2 regions of the Pseudomonas caspiana genome follow, and region 1 is predicted to be linked to the other one. Evidence: riboswitches for the same ligand, from Rfam matches in the RefSeq annotation. Region 1 holds a riboswitch; the other holds the start of a gene.
The links. Region 1 has a riboswitch for manganese ahead of ABRP31_RS04280 (TMEM165/GDT1 family protein). Riboswitches for the same ligand answer to the same signal wherever they lie in the genome.
Positions count from the first base shown of each region.

Region 1 (5,725 bases):
CCAGGTACACGCCATAACCGGCCTGCACCCACAGCGGCGTGTGCGGGTTGATAACTACGGTGAACAACGACAGGAAAAACAGCGTTGCCTTGGGATTCAAGCCGTTCGTGATGAAGCCGCTAGTAAACGCGCCACGAGCCGTGCGCTCACCCGCTGCAACGTTGACCGGTGCATCGCTGGCACTGGCTGGCTTAGCCCGCAGCGCTTTGAAGCCGATGTAAAGCAGGTAAGCCGCAGCGGCCCACTTGAGCGCGTTGAACAAAACGATCGATTGCGAAACGATCAAGCCAATCCCGAGCAGCGAATAGCCAACATGTAAAAAGATCGCCGTGCCCACGCCCATGGCGGTATAGGTGCCCGCTTTGCGCCCATGAGCAACGCTTTCCCGCACAACCACCGCGAAATCGGGGCCAGGGCTGGCGACAGCGAGCAAGTGAATCAAGGCAACGGTGAGAAACTCGGCCCAGTACATGATGGTTCTCCGAAAAATAAGCTGGCAAAAGTTAAGCCGGCCAAAAATGTAAGCAAGCGTTTCGCTCTGTTAGGCTAGCCACATTAAGCCTTCAATGCGTCCATTAACAGGTACAGCTGATGAGCAATCACGGTAAGGCAGTTTTTCTCGACTACACGTCTTTGGATCTGGGCGATCTGGACTTCAGCGCGCTGCGTGAATGCTTCAGTGAACTGACGCTGCACACCAGCACCAGCGCAGATCAGGTGATCGAACGCTTGCAGGGTGCGCAGGTGGCTATCAGCAACAAGATCGTGATCGATTCCGACACGTTCGCGGCATGCCCCGACCTCAAGCTGGTGCTGGTGACTGCCACCGGCACAAATAACATCGACCTGGCCGCAGCCCGTCATCACGGCGTTACCGTATGCAACTGCCAAGGCTACGGCACCCCGTCGGTGGCCCAACATACCTTGATGCTGCTGTTGGCACTGGCGACGAGCCTGCCGGATTACCAGCAAGCAGTGCAGCAAGGCCAGTGGCAGAAGTCGAAACAGTTCTGCCTGCTGGACTTTCCTATCGTGGAGCTGGAAGGCAAGACATTGGGCCTGCTGGGTCACGGGGAACTGGGGGGTGCCGTTGCAAAACTGGCCGAAGCCTTCGGCATGCGTGTCTTGTTGGGACAAATCCCTGGCCGCCCTGCCCGCCCGGATCGTTTGCCACTTGAAGAGCTTCTGCCACAGGTCGATGCCCTGACCTTGCATTGTCCGCTCAACGACGACACCCGCGACATGCTCGGCGCCCACGAACTGAGTCTGCTCAAGCCACACGCCTATGTGATCAACACCGCTCGCGGCGGGCTGATCAACGAGCAAGCGCTGGCCGATGCGCTGCGTAAGGGTCACTTGGGCGGTGCTGCTACCGACGTGCTCACGGTTGAACCACCCAGCGCAGGTAATCCGCTGCTGGCAGGCGACATTCCGCGCCTGATCATTACGCCTCACAGTGCCTGGGGGGCTCGCGAAGCACGCCAGCGGATCGTCAGCCAGGTGACTGAAAATGCTCTGGGGTTCTTTGCAGGCGAGCCGGTTCGAGTGGTGAGTTAGGCCGCAGCGCCCGCTACGACGCATGTCATACGCAAGACCTGCAGGAGCGCACGAGCACCGCGAGGCCGCGTTGCTCGTGCGCTCCTGCAGGATGCATTTCAATTCACGGGATAGCACCGCCGTTGTCGGCTTCAAACTGTTAGACTCCGCGCTTTTTCGAGGAGCCCACCATGGACCCGCGCAGTGAAGTGTTACTCCGTCAGGCCGAGTTGTTTCAGGGCTCCCTGCTGCTGGCGGGTCTGCCTGCTGACGATTTGCTTGGACGTTTGCCGCAAGCTCATGGCTGGTGCTGGCATGCTGGTGATCAAGCCGCGCTGGATGCTCGCTTCGAAGGTCGTACCCATTTCGGCGTGAATGTCTCAGAGCAGCCGTTTGACAGCGCGGTGCTGTTCCTGCCAAAAGCGCGTGACCTGACCAACTACGCGCTCAACGCCCTGGCCTCTCGACTGGCAGGCCGTGAATTGTTTCTGGTAGGCGAAAAACGCAGTGGTATCGAAGCCGCCGCGAAACAACTGTCCCCGTTTGGCCGTGCCCGCAAGCTGGACAGCGCCCGCCACTGCCAGCTCTGGCAAGTCACCGTCGAGCAGGCGCCCGAGGCTCTTGAGCTGGAAAGCCTTGCCCAGCATTACGAAATCGAAATGGAAGACGGTCCGTTGAAGGTCGTCAGCCTGCCCGGCGTGTTCAGCCACGGGCGCCTCGATCGTGGCTCAGCGCTACTCCTGCAACATATTGACAAACTACCCAGCGGCAATTTGCTCGACTTCGGTTGTGGCGCTGGCGTGCTGGGGGCTGCGGTAAAACGTCGCTACCCGCATAACAACGTAATCATGCTCGATGTCGATGCTTTCGCCACTGCCAGCACGCGCCTGACCCTTGCTGCGAACGGGCTTGAGGCCGAAGTTCTGACCGGCGACGGTATCGACGCTGCACCCATGGGCCTAAGCACTATTTTGAGCAATCCACCGTTTCATGTCGGGGTTCATACCGACTACAAGGCAACGGAAAACCTACTGAGAAAAGCACGCCAACATCTGAAATCAGGTGGCGAACTTCGGCTAGTCGCCAATAGCTTCCTGAAGTACCAACCCATAATCGAAGAGCATTTTGGCGTGTGTGCGATCAAGGCTGAAGGTAACGGCTTCAGAATCTACCGCGCCAAGCGGGCTTGAAAATAAGCACTTGCCCAAAGCGAAAGCTGAAGGCAGAATCCGCTCCGTCCTAGGGGAGTAGTCTCCCACGAGCGCCACGCTCGTCCGGTACGCATCAACATACTTGGTCCTCAGACCATGGTGCGTACGACCCCGAATCCGCTCAGACGGATCGGTGGTTTGACAAGACCTATGACACGAACACCTTACCCGGGGCGGGGAGGCTGTACGTGTCATAGCCGTGTCGACCCGCCCCTTAGGAAAACCTGATGCTGGAATCCTTGTTGGTCCCCACCGCTGTAGTCGCGCTTGCCGAGATCGGTGACAAGACCCAACTCCTTGCCCTCATTCTGGCAGCTCGCTTTCGCAAGCCATGGCCAATCATTGCGGGCATCGTCGCCGCAACCCTGGCTAACCACGCCGCCGCGGGCGCTGTTGGTGCCTGGTTCAGCAGCTTCTTCTCCGACGCCACCTTGCACTGGATTCTTGCTGCGAGTTTCACCGCGACCGCTTTGTGGACTCTGGTCCCGGACAAGATGGATGACGACGAGGCCAACACCGCACGCAAGTTCGGCCCGTTCATGACCACTCTGATCGCGTTTTTTATTGCGGAAATCGGTGACAAGACACAGATCGCCACGGTCATGCTCGCCGCGCAATATTCTTATCTGTGGCTAGTGATTATCGGCACCACGGTAGGTATGTTGCTGGCCAACGTTCCGGTGGTGCTGGCAGGTAATTTCGCCGCCGAAAAACTTCCTCTGACCTTGATACGCCGCCTGGCTGCGAGCGCTTTCTTCGTGCTTGCCCTGGTAGCGGTTTACAAGGCAATGCAGGTGAGTGGCTGGGTATAAGACGAACCTGTAGGGGTGAACTTGTTCGCGCCACGGAGTGACCTACACAACTACATATTTCTGTAGGAGCGCATGAGCAACGCGAGGCCGCGATAACGGTGTATCAGGCAGGACGCTATCGCTGACTCGCGCTGCTCGTGAGCTCCTACAGGGACCTGCGTTGTATCAGGACTTAGGGGCGGCGTTGTACAACGGCATCACCTTGGGAATCGCTGCCTGCAATGAAGCAATACGGCTCTCCGAAGCAGGGTGAGTGCTCATGAATTCAGGCTGTGAGCCGCCGGAGTTCTCGGTCATTTTCTGCCATAACGTGATAGCAGCGTTCGGGTTGTAACCGGCACGTGCCGCCAGCTCCAGGCCAAGCAGGTCAGCTTCATTTTCGTTGCTGCGGCTGTTAGGCAAGGTCAGGCTGTAATTAACTACGGTATCGGCCAGCGCCATGCTGTCCTGCCCCAACCCCAGAATGGCGCCCGCCCCTTGTTTGGCCATGGCCACACCATAGGCCTTGGACATCGACTCACGCCCATGCTCGCGCAAGGCATGAGCAATTTCATGGCCCATCACCGCAGCGATTTCGTCGTCTGTGAGCTTCAGTTTATCGATCAGGCCGGTGTAGAAAATGATCTTGCCGCCAGGTCCGCAGTTGGCGTTCAACTCATCACTTTTGATCAGGTTCACTTCCCACTGCCACTGCGCGGAATCCGGACGCAGTTTAGGTGCCTGACCGATCAGCCGGTCGGCAATCGCATGCACGCGCTTGGCATTGGCACTCGTGGTATCCAGGACACCCTTGGTCGAAGCCTCGCCCACCGTTTCTTTATAGGATTGGGCATACATCTGATTGACCTCATCGGTCGAGAGCATGCTGAACATGTATTGCTTGCGCTCTACACCGACCGAATCGCCGCTGGTGGTGTTCACGGCCTGACAGCCGCCGAGCAGCAAGGCTGCGCTCAAGGCACATAGAGCAAATTTCTGACGCATGATGGATCTCCCTCTGAACATGGCGCTCATCCTAGGCGGTGAACGATGGATGCGCCAGATGCTGGCTGACAGCCAAGTTTGTCCGCCTGGTCACACATTGGTTCCTGTAGGCGTGCAAAGGTGATAGGCGACGTGGAAGCGGCTTTAGTCAGGAAAGCAGCAGTCTGACGACACACTTTTAGTGACTGTAACCGCCTCTTCCCGGCTAAAGCCGGTCCCACGATCACAACGGCGTCAGACACTCAGGCGCGTTAAGCTTGGGATCATTGATCAGATTCGCCAGCGGGCGCTCGCGGAGCGCGGTTTGCGGGGCGGCGAGCAGAGCTTGCAAGGTCGGCAACGGCGTATCGGCAGCCAACCAGTCCTTTTGCCCTTGCGCGTCGAGAATCAACGGCCGCCGCTGACTGGCCGCTAGCTGGGTAACGACCGCAACGCTCAGATACGTGTGGCCTTGCACCGGATAAGCCTCCCAGATCGCTGCAAAAAACAGCGCCGAACCCTCCCCCGGCGTCAGCCAGAATGGTCGCTTGCGCGTGGTGCCGCGCCATTCATAAAAGCCATTGGCGGGTAGCAGGCAACGGCGTAAGCGAAAGGCCTCACGAAACATCGGCTGCTCGGCCAACGTCTCGGCGCGGGCATGCGCCGGTGTACGGGAAAGATCGGTCAACCAGGGCGGGGTCAACCCCCAGCGCGCACGGGCCAACTCAAGATCGCCTTCAGTCCCGGCGACCGCACGCAGCATAAGCACCGAGTCGGCTGGCGAAATATTCCATTGCGCCTGTTGGTCCGCCGGAAAACCGGGCAAAGCCGCAAAAGCGGGCGTCCAACGAAACAGCGCATAACGTCCACACATGGGGCAGTAAGACTCTTTTGGATGTATCAATCATTAGAAACAGGATGCATGTCCGGCTCAACACACCAGCACATCAGGAAAATTATCGGGTTCTTCACCGGGCTCCCCTCCAGAGAAGGGCAGCGCCGCATTGTACTCAGTGATCAACTGCCGCGCCCGCTCGACCTGATCGTTATCCACTAGTAACCCTAATAGCCCAAGAGCTGGCAACTCACCCAACGCTCCCAACAAATGTCCACCGGTCAAGTACGCTTCAATACCTTCGCTGGCGAGCATGCCTTGTAACAGCTCACCTTCCATCAGGTTTTCCGGCTCGTAGACTTTCTGCA
Region 1 is NZ_CP167995.1:944,967-950,691, reverse strand. It holds gene ABRP31_RS04295 (LysE family transporter) at 1-472, opposite strand, end outside; gene ABRP31_RS04290 (2-hydroxyacid dehydrogenase) at 592-1,557, shown strand; gene ABRP31_RS04285 (class I SAM-dependent methyltransferase) at 1,728-2,726, shown strand; yybP-ykoY riboswitch at 2,767-2,886, shown strand; gene ABRP31_RS04280 (TMEM165/GDT1 family protein) at 2,975-3,559, shown strand; gene ABRP31_RS04275 (M48 family metallopeptidase) at 3,725-4,543, opposite strand; gene ABRP31_RS04270 (SOS response-associated peptidase) at 4,767-5,396, opposite strand; gene ABRP31_RS04265 (putative signal transducing protein) at 5,454-5,725, opposite strand, start outside.

Region 2 (5,725 bases), 2.1 Mb from region 1:
CACAGCCATCGCGAAGCCAGCGAGAACCAGGATCTGCTGGACAAAATCCTTCAGGCCGCTGCGCGTCTGGATAAAAGAGCAGGCGTTACTGAAAGCCGCGCCGGCATGCACTCCTCCCAGCGCTTTGATGAATTCCTGGCGTTGATCACCAATACCGTGGGTGGCGTGATTCATGAAACCAGCGGTTTGAGCGACATGGGTCGCCAGCTGTCGGTCGCAGGCGAAACGCTGGACAAAGGCGCCCAGCAGCAACTGGCAGAAATCACTCGCATGGCTCACTCAATGCAAATGCTCACCACGGCACTGGATGACATCTCGCAACACGCCAGCGAAGCGCATCAGGGTGCCAACAAGGCCAATGAGCAATTGGTCAAAGGTCGCGAATCAGTCGACCAGGCCAGCAAGGACATCTCCAACCTGGAGTCGTCCATCAGCGGCGCCAACCAGAGCGTGCAATCGCTGGCAGAGCAGGCAGAAAAGATTGGCAAGGTGATCAACGTGATCCGCGAAATCGCCGAACAAACCAATTTGCTGGCGCTCAATGCCGCCATTGAGGCTGCCCGCGCGGGTGAGCAGGGCCGAGGGTTTGCCGTGGTTGCCGATGAAGTTCGCGGCCTGGCGCAGAAAACCGCAGGCTCGGTGGAAGAGATACGCCAGATCGTCGAATCATTGCAGAAGGAAAGCCGCACCGCTGCGGACTCGATGCGTAACAGCGGCGAAGAAGTCGAGCGCTGCGTCCAGGCTAGCCAAATGGGCTCCGAACTGTTGAAAAGCACCGTCGCCGATGTGCTGGAAATCCACCGGTTGAACGTGATGATCGCGGGCACCACCGAACAGCAATCCGCTGCATCGGTGGGCATCAATGATCGCCTGACAACCGTCCACGCCATTGCGCAGAACAATGCCACGGATGTCGTAACCCTTATTCAGTGCAGCGAAGACCTTTTGCCAATGGCTAACCGGCTTCAGGCGCTGGGCGCGGCGTTTGCGGTGAAGGGTTAAGGCCTTAACGGGTTGAACAGCAAACATTGGACTGTAGGAGCTCACCGAGGTTACGAGGCCAGCGATCGAGGAGTGTCAGACAAACCGCTATCGCTGGCCTCGTAACCTCGGTGAGCTCCTACAGGAATTGATACAAATCAGAAATCAAGCCGACAAGTGTTCGTACAAGATCGTCGCGCCCACCAGTATCAGCACCAAGCCGCCAATGATCTCGGCGCGCTTGCCGACCATCGTCCCCAGTACCCGGCCCAACATCACACCAATCGTCACCATGGTCATGGTAGCCAGACCGATTGCAGCGGCTGCGACGAGAATGTTCACGTCCACAAAAGCAAGGCCGACACCGACGGCAAGCGCGTCGATGCTGGTGGCAAAAGCAGTGACAGCGAGAATCAGGAACGAATGCTGACCGGCCTTTTCCTCTGGCTCTTCATCATCCTGCTTCACGCCGTTGTAGATCATGTGCAAGCCGAGAATCAGCAGCAGCGTAAAGGCGATCCAGTGATCCCAGCTTTCGACGAAGCTGCTCGCGGCATTACCGATGGCCCAGCCGATAACGGGCGTGATGGCTTCAATCACGCCGAAGATAAGACCGGTACGTAACGCTTCGATAAAGCGCGGTTTGTGCAGGCTGGAGCCTTTACCGATGGCCGCTGCGAAAGCGTCCGTGGACATGGCCAAGGCGACAAATATGAGGGAGATGGGGCTCACGGTTTACTTCCAGTCGGGCTATGAGTCAACGACACATCCACACGCCCGACTTTAGGCATGGATATGTCGCTGGTCTCGCCAACCAAAAGGTGCTCGTACCACGGCTGCTGCCGAGAATGTTGATACGAACGCTGCTGACGTCACTCAGCAGCAGGCTACTCCCCAACGAAGGTGGGCATCATACCCGTTCAGGGCATGAAAATATCGTCAAACGGTTCACAAGTTTCGGGGCGATACGCGATTTATCTGAGTAACCCTATTCCTGTGGGAGCTGGGCTTGCCCGCGATAAGGCTGGACGCGATTCACTTCAGATCGCATCCAGCCTTATCGCGGGCAAGCCCAGCTCCCACAAGGAATGCACTCCAATTCAAACCGTCATGTGAAGTTAATAACGTCACTGCACATTCCGATACAACATCAACCGCGCACTCTCATGCAGCCCCAGGGTCAGCGCTCGCAGGCGACTGAACTCCTCCGGGTGCCGCTCTGCAACATCCTCCAACGGAGTTGCCGAGGCCAGGTCATGCAGCGTCGGCGAGGTGCCGTCGTGTTCCATTTGCAGTAAAAAGTGCCGGGTGACACCACCGATCAACGGGAAAGTACCTTCGCGCAGCACCAACGGCACGACGCGCTCACCTTCAGGTGCAGGCTGCTGGATATCCCGGCCCATGGCACCGTTGCTGAACGGAATCCCTGCCATACCCGCCACGGTTGGCAACAAGTCCGCCAACCCGACCGCCTCCTCGACAACCTTCGTCCCTATCAGGCCTGGTGCGTGGATCAACATCGGCACGTTGTTGCTCTCCAGGCCCAATTGCTCAAATGCCGGAGGCATATGCGGGATCTGGCTGATACGGGTGTTGTGGTCGCCAAACAGAACAAAAATCGTGTTTTCGTAGTAACCGCCCGCCTTGGCCAGCTCCATCAGCCGCCCGATATTGAAGTCCAGCAAGCGCACTGCGTTGTATTGCTCCACGCTGCGCGAACCCGCTGCCTGCACTTGCTCGAGGCTCAGATTGCTGACTTCAAAACCGTCGTTTTCTTTAGGGATGGTAAACGGCCGGTGATTGCCTGCCGTCTGCAAATAGGCGAAAAACGGCTGATCCTTGGGCAGCGCGCGCAGGATTCGGTCGCTTTCCTTGAACAGATCCAGATCGGAAATCCCCCACACATCCACCACAGGCGAACGCCAGTCACGCTCGTCATACAGTCGAATGTCGACGATGCTGCGGCGGATCAGCGCGTTCATGTTGGCCCAACCAGAGTTGCCGCCAATCATGTACAGCTTCTCGTAACCCTTGAAATCGTTGATCAGCGTATTTTGCCGGGTCAGCATCGGGTGCCGGGTTGCGGTTTCCTGACGTGTAACGTCGGGAACCCCGGTAATGCTTGCCCACACGGTCTTGGCGGTTCCGGTAACCGGCACGTAGAAATGCCGAAAGAACCAGCTTTGCTCAGCCAGCCGATCCAGATTAGGGGTCGGATTGAGCGGGTTGCCATACGCCCCCACAGCACTGGTGCCCAAGGACTCAAGCATCACAAACACTACGTTCGGCGGCCGGGTAGCAGCCACGTTGTAAGGCTGCACGTCTTGCTGACGCTTGAAGTTCAGGCTTTGTGGGTCTGGTTTATCGACGCCCAGGTAATCAGCGACCACAGAATAATGGCGGCGTACTACCTCTTCGTCATAACGCGACTGCCCTACCTTGAGCGTGTCATAGAGGAACAGCACCGGATTCAAACCCAGCGCGGCGACCTGACTGTTTCCCGAGAAGAACGCGTCACTCCAACGCAGCGGGACCGGGTTCTCCAGATTGAGGTTTTCAACGCGACCCAGCAGCCCCAATAAAGTGGCCAACGTCACCAGTACTGCGCCAAATGCGGCAGACCAACGCGTGATCGGTTTGGCCTGGCGCTCAAGGGTAATCTGCTCCAGCCCGATGAACGCCGCGATTATCACCCCGATACCGGCGAGCCAACTGGCGGTGATCCACAGCACTGGATAGGTTTGCCAGAGCATGTCCCGGGAAATCTGCGCGTCGTCCAGATAGCGCATAACACTGGCGTTGATCCGCACACCCAGATACGCGTAATGACCAAAATCGACGATGTAGATCAGAGTGACCAGCGCCAATACAACGGCGAGGTACCCCCGCGCCAACCAGCGCAGCATCCTCACGCTCAGCAGATTCCAACGGGGGAACCACAACAGCACGACGAGGGGTAACGCCAACAGCAGGGCCAAACGTAAATCGAAGCGAAAGCCAATGCCCAGCGTCTGAGCGACGGTGGCGTCAGTGCTCAGGCTGGCAGGATCAACGCCGGAGAAGCCGAAGAAAAACACCAGCCGCAAAACACTCAGCAGCACCAAAAAAAGCACGGTCACGCCCAGCCAATACAGCAAGCGCCGTGATTGCAGCCAACCCATTTTCATCCCCTTGACTCTTACACTCACAAGCCCGAAACCGGCTTGCCGTTTGATAGTGTTGATGGCTGGCGACTGCGCCAGCGACGATAGATGCCACGCACGACCATCACCACCAGCGCCACACAGCAATACAACGCCAGCAACGGGTCGATCAGATAATCCCAATAGTTTTCCGAAGGCTTGCTACGCACTGCGAAGGCCAGTGTCGCGCCTGCCAACATCACGACGCCCAAGCCATTGCGCAGGTACAGCAAGCCGAAAGCGATGACTGCAACGGCAATGATCAGAGGGCGCGGATTAAAGCCCAAGCGATAAGGATCGCTATAGCTGAGGCCTAATGTGGCCGGATAGAGAACCAGTGCCAGCGCAGCAAAAACGATCACCACGACGGTGCCAGGTCGACCGACTCCAGGCAGTTTCACACCCAGACGCTGCAAGGTGAGCCAGACAAGGACGATCGCGGTCGTGATCGCCAGATCGTCGGTAAAGCTGCGCACGTACGCCGCCAGCGAAAGACCATTGATACTGACAAAACCCAGCACTGAAGCACTCGCCAGAATGATCAGGCGCCACTTCAGGTTAGCGACCCAAGAAGCCGCCACGATGAACAACGTCAGGCTGAAAAACAGATGAGCTTGCCACAGAGACATCACAGTAATTGCTCCGCCAGCCAGGCTTCATTGAAGCTGACGTGTTTGATAAAGGTGTTATTCCACGAATAAACCAAGTGGTAGAGACCGTCGGGGCTGCGGATGAAGTACGGATACTCATACTCAAAGTCGCAGCCTTGAGGCGAGCACACACGCTGATCGAGATTGCTCAGGAACTTTTCCTCAAGCGGATGACGGCGCACGCCGCTGGAGGCGCGGAAACCTTCGCCGATGATTTCCTTGTAGGCATCAAAGGAAAACGGATTGCCCAGCGGATCGGGCGACTTATCCAGATCGATCAGCGAGGTCCAGTGATCCATCTGCTCGTCCGTGCCATAAAGGCTCAATTTGAAACGACCGTCGCGCAGGTCATTCAGCGCGACCAACAGACCGCGATCGGGCGTGCCAACTGCAGCCAGCGAGGAGTTGGGATTGCTTGGCGCAAGAGGCAGCGGTTCACTCCAGGTCTGACCGCCATCCTCGGTGCGACTGGCGAGCACTTTGTGATGCGTGTTGCCCGCGTAACGCAGCAGTGCGACCGCGCGCTTGCCATCCAGTGGCACCACCGTTGGCTGCAGAGAGTTCTTGCCGCGGCTGATACGGAATTTGTCGATCACATCACCGTCGGCGCTCAGGTACAGGTACTCGGCAAACTTGCCGAGAAACTCGTGGTAAACCGGCAGGCCGATCGAACCGTCAGCGTGAAACACTGGTGCGGCGCGCACCAATGTACTGATGTTCAGGAACGGCGAGGTGATCAGTTGACGAGGCTGCGACCAGTTCTTGCCCATGTCCTCGGAGACCATCACGTTGACCGAACTGCCTGCCCAGCCGCCCACCGAGACCGAGACATAGAACAACCACAAGCGCTGGTCCGGTGCCAAAGCAACCACCGGGTTACCGAGTTTGCGAATGTACTTGCCGGTGCCCTCC
Region 2 is NZ_CP167995.1:5,108,140-5,113,864, forward strand. It holds gene ABRP31_RS23190 (methyl-accepting chemotaxis protein) at 1-1,002, shown strand, start outside; gene mntP (manganese efflux pump MntP) at 1,147-1,713, opposite strand; yybP-ykoY riboswitch at 1,720-1,889, opposite strand; gene ABRP31_RS23200 (LTA synthase family protein) at 2,109-4,142, opposite strand; gene ABRP31_RS23205 (hypothetical protein) at 4,166-4,795, opposite strand; gene ABRP31_RS23210 (sialidase family protein) at 4,792-5,725, opposite strand, start outside.
Region 2: it holds a riboswitch for manganese, as region 1 does, so the genes downstream of both, mntP (manganese efflux pump MntP) here and ABRP31_RS04280 (TMEM165/GDT1 family protein) in region 1, are expected to answer to the same signal.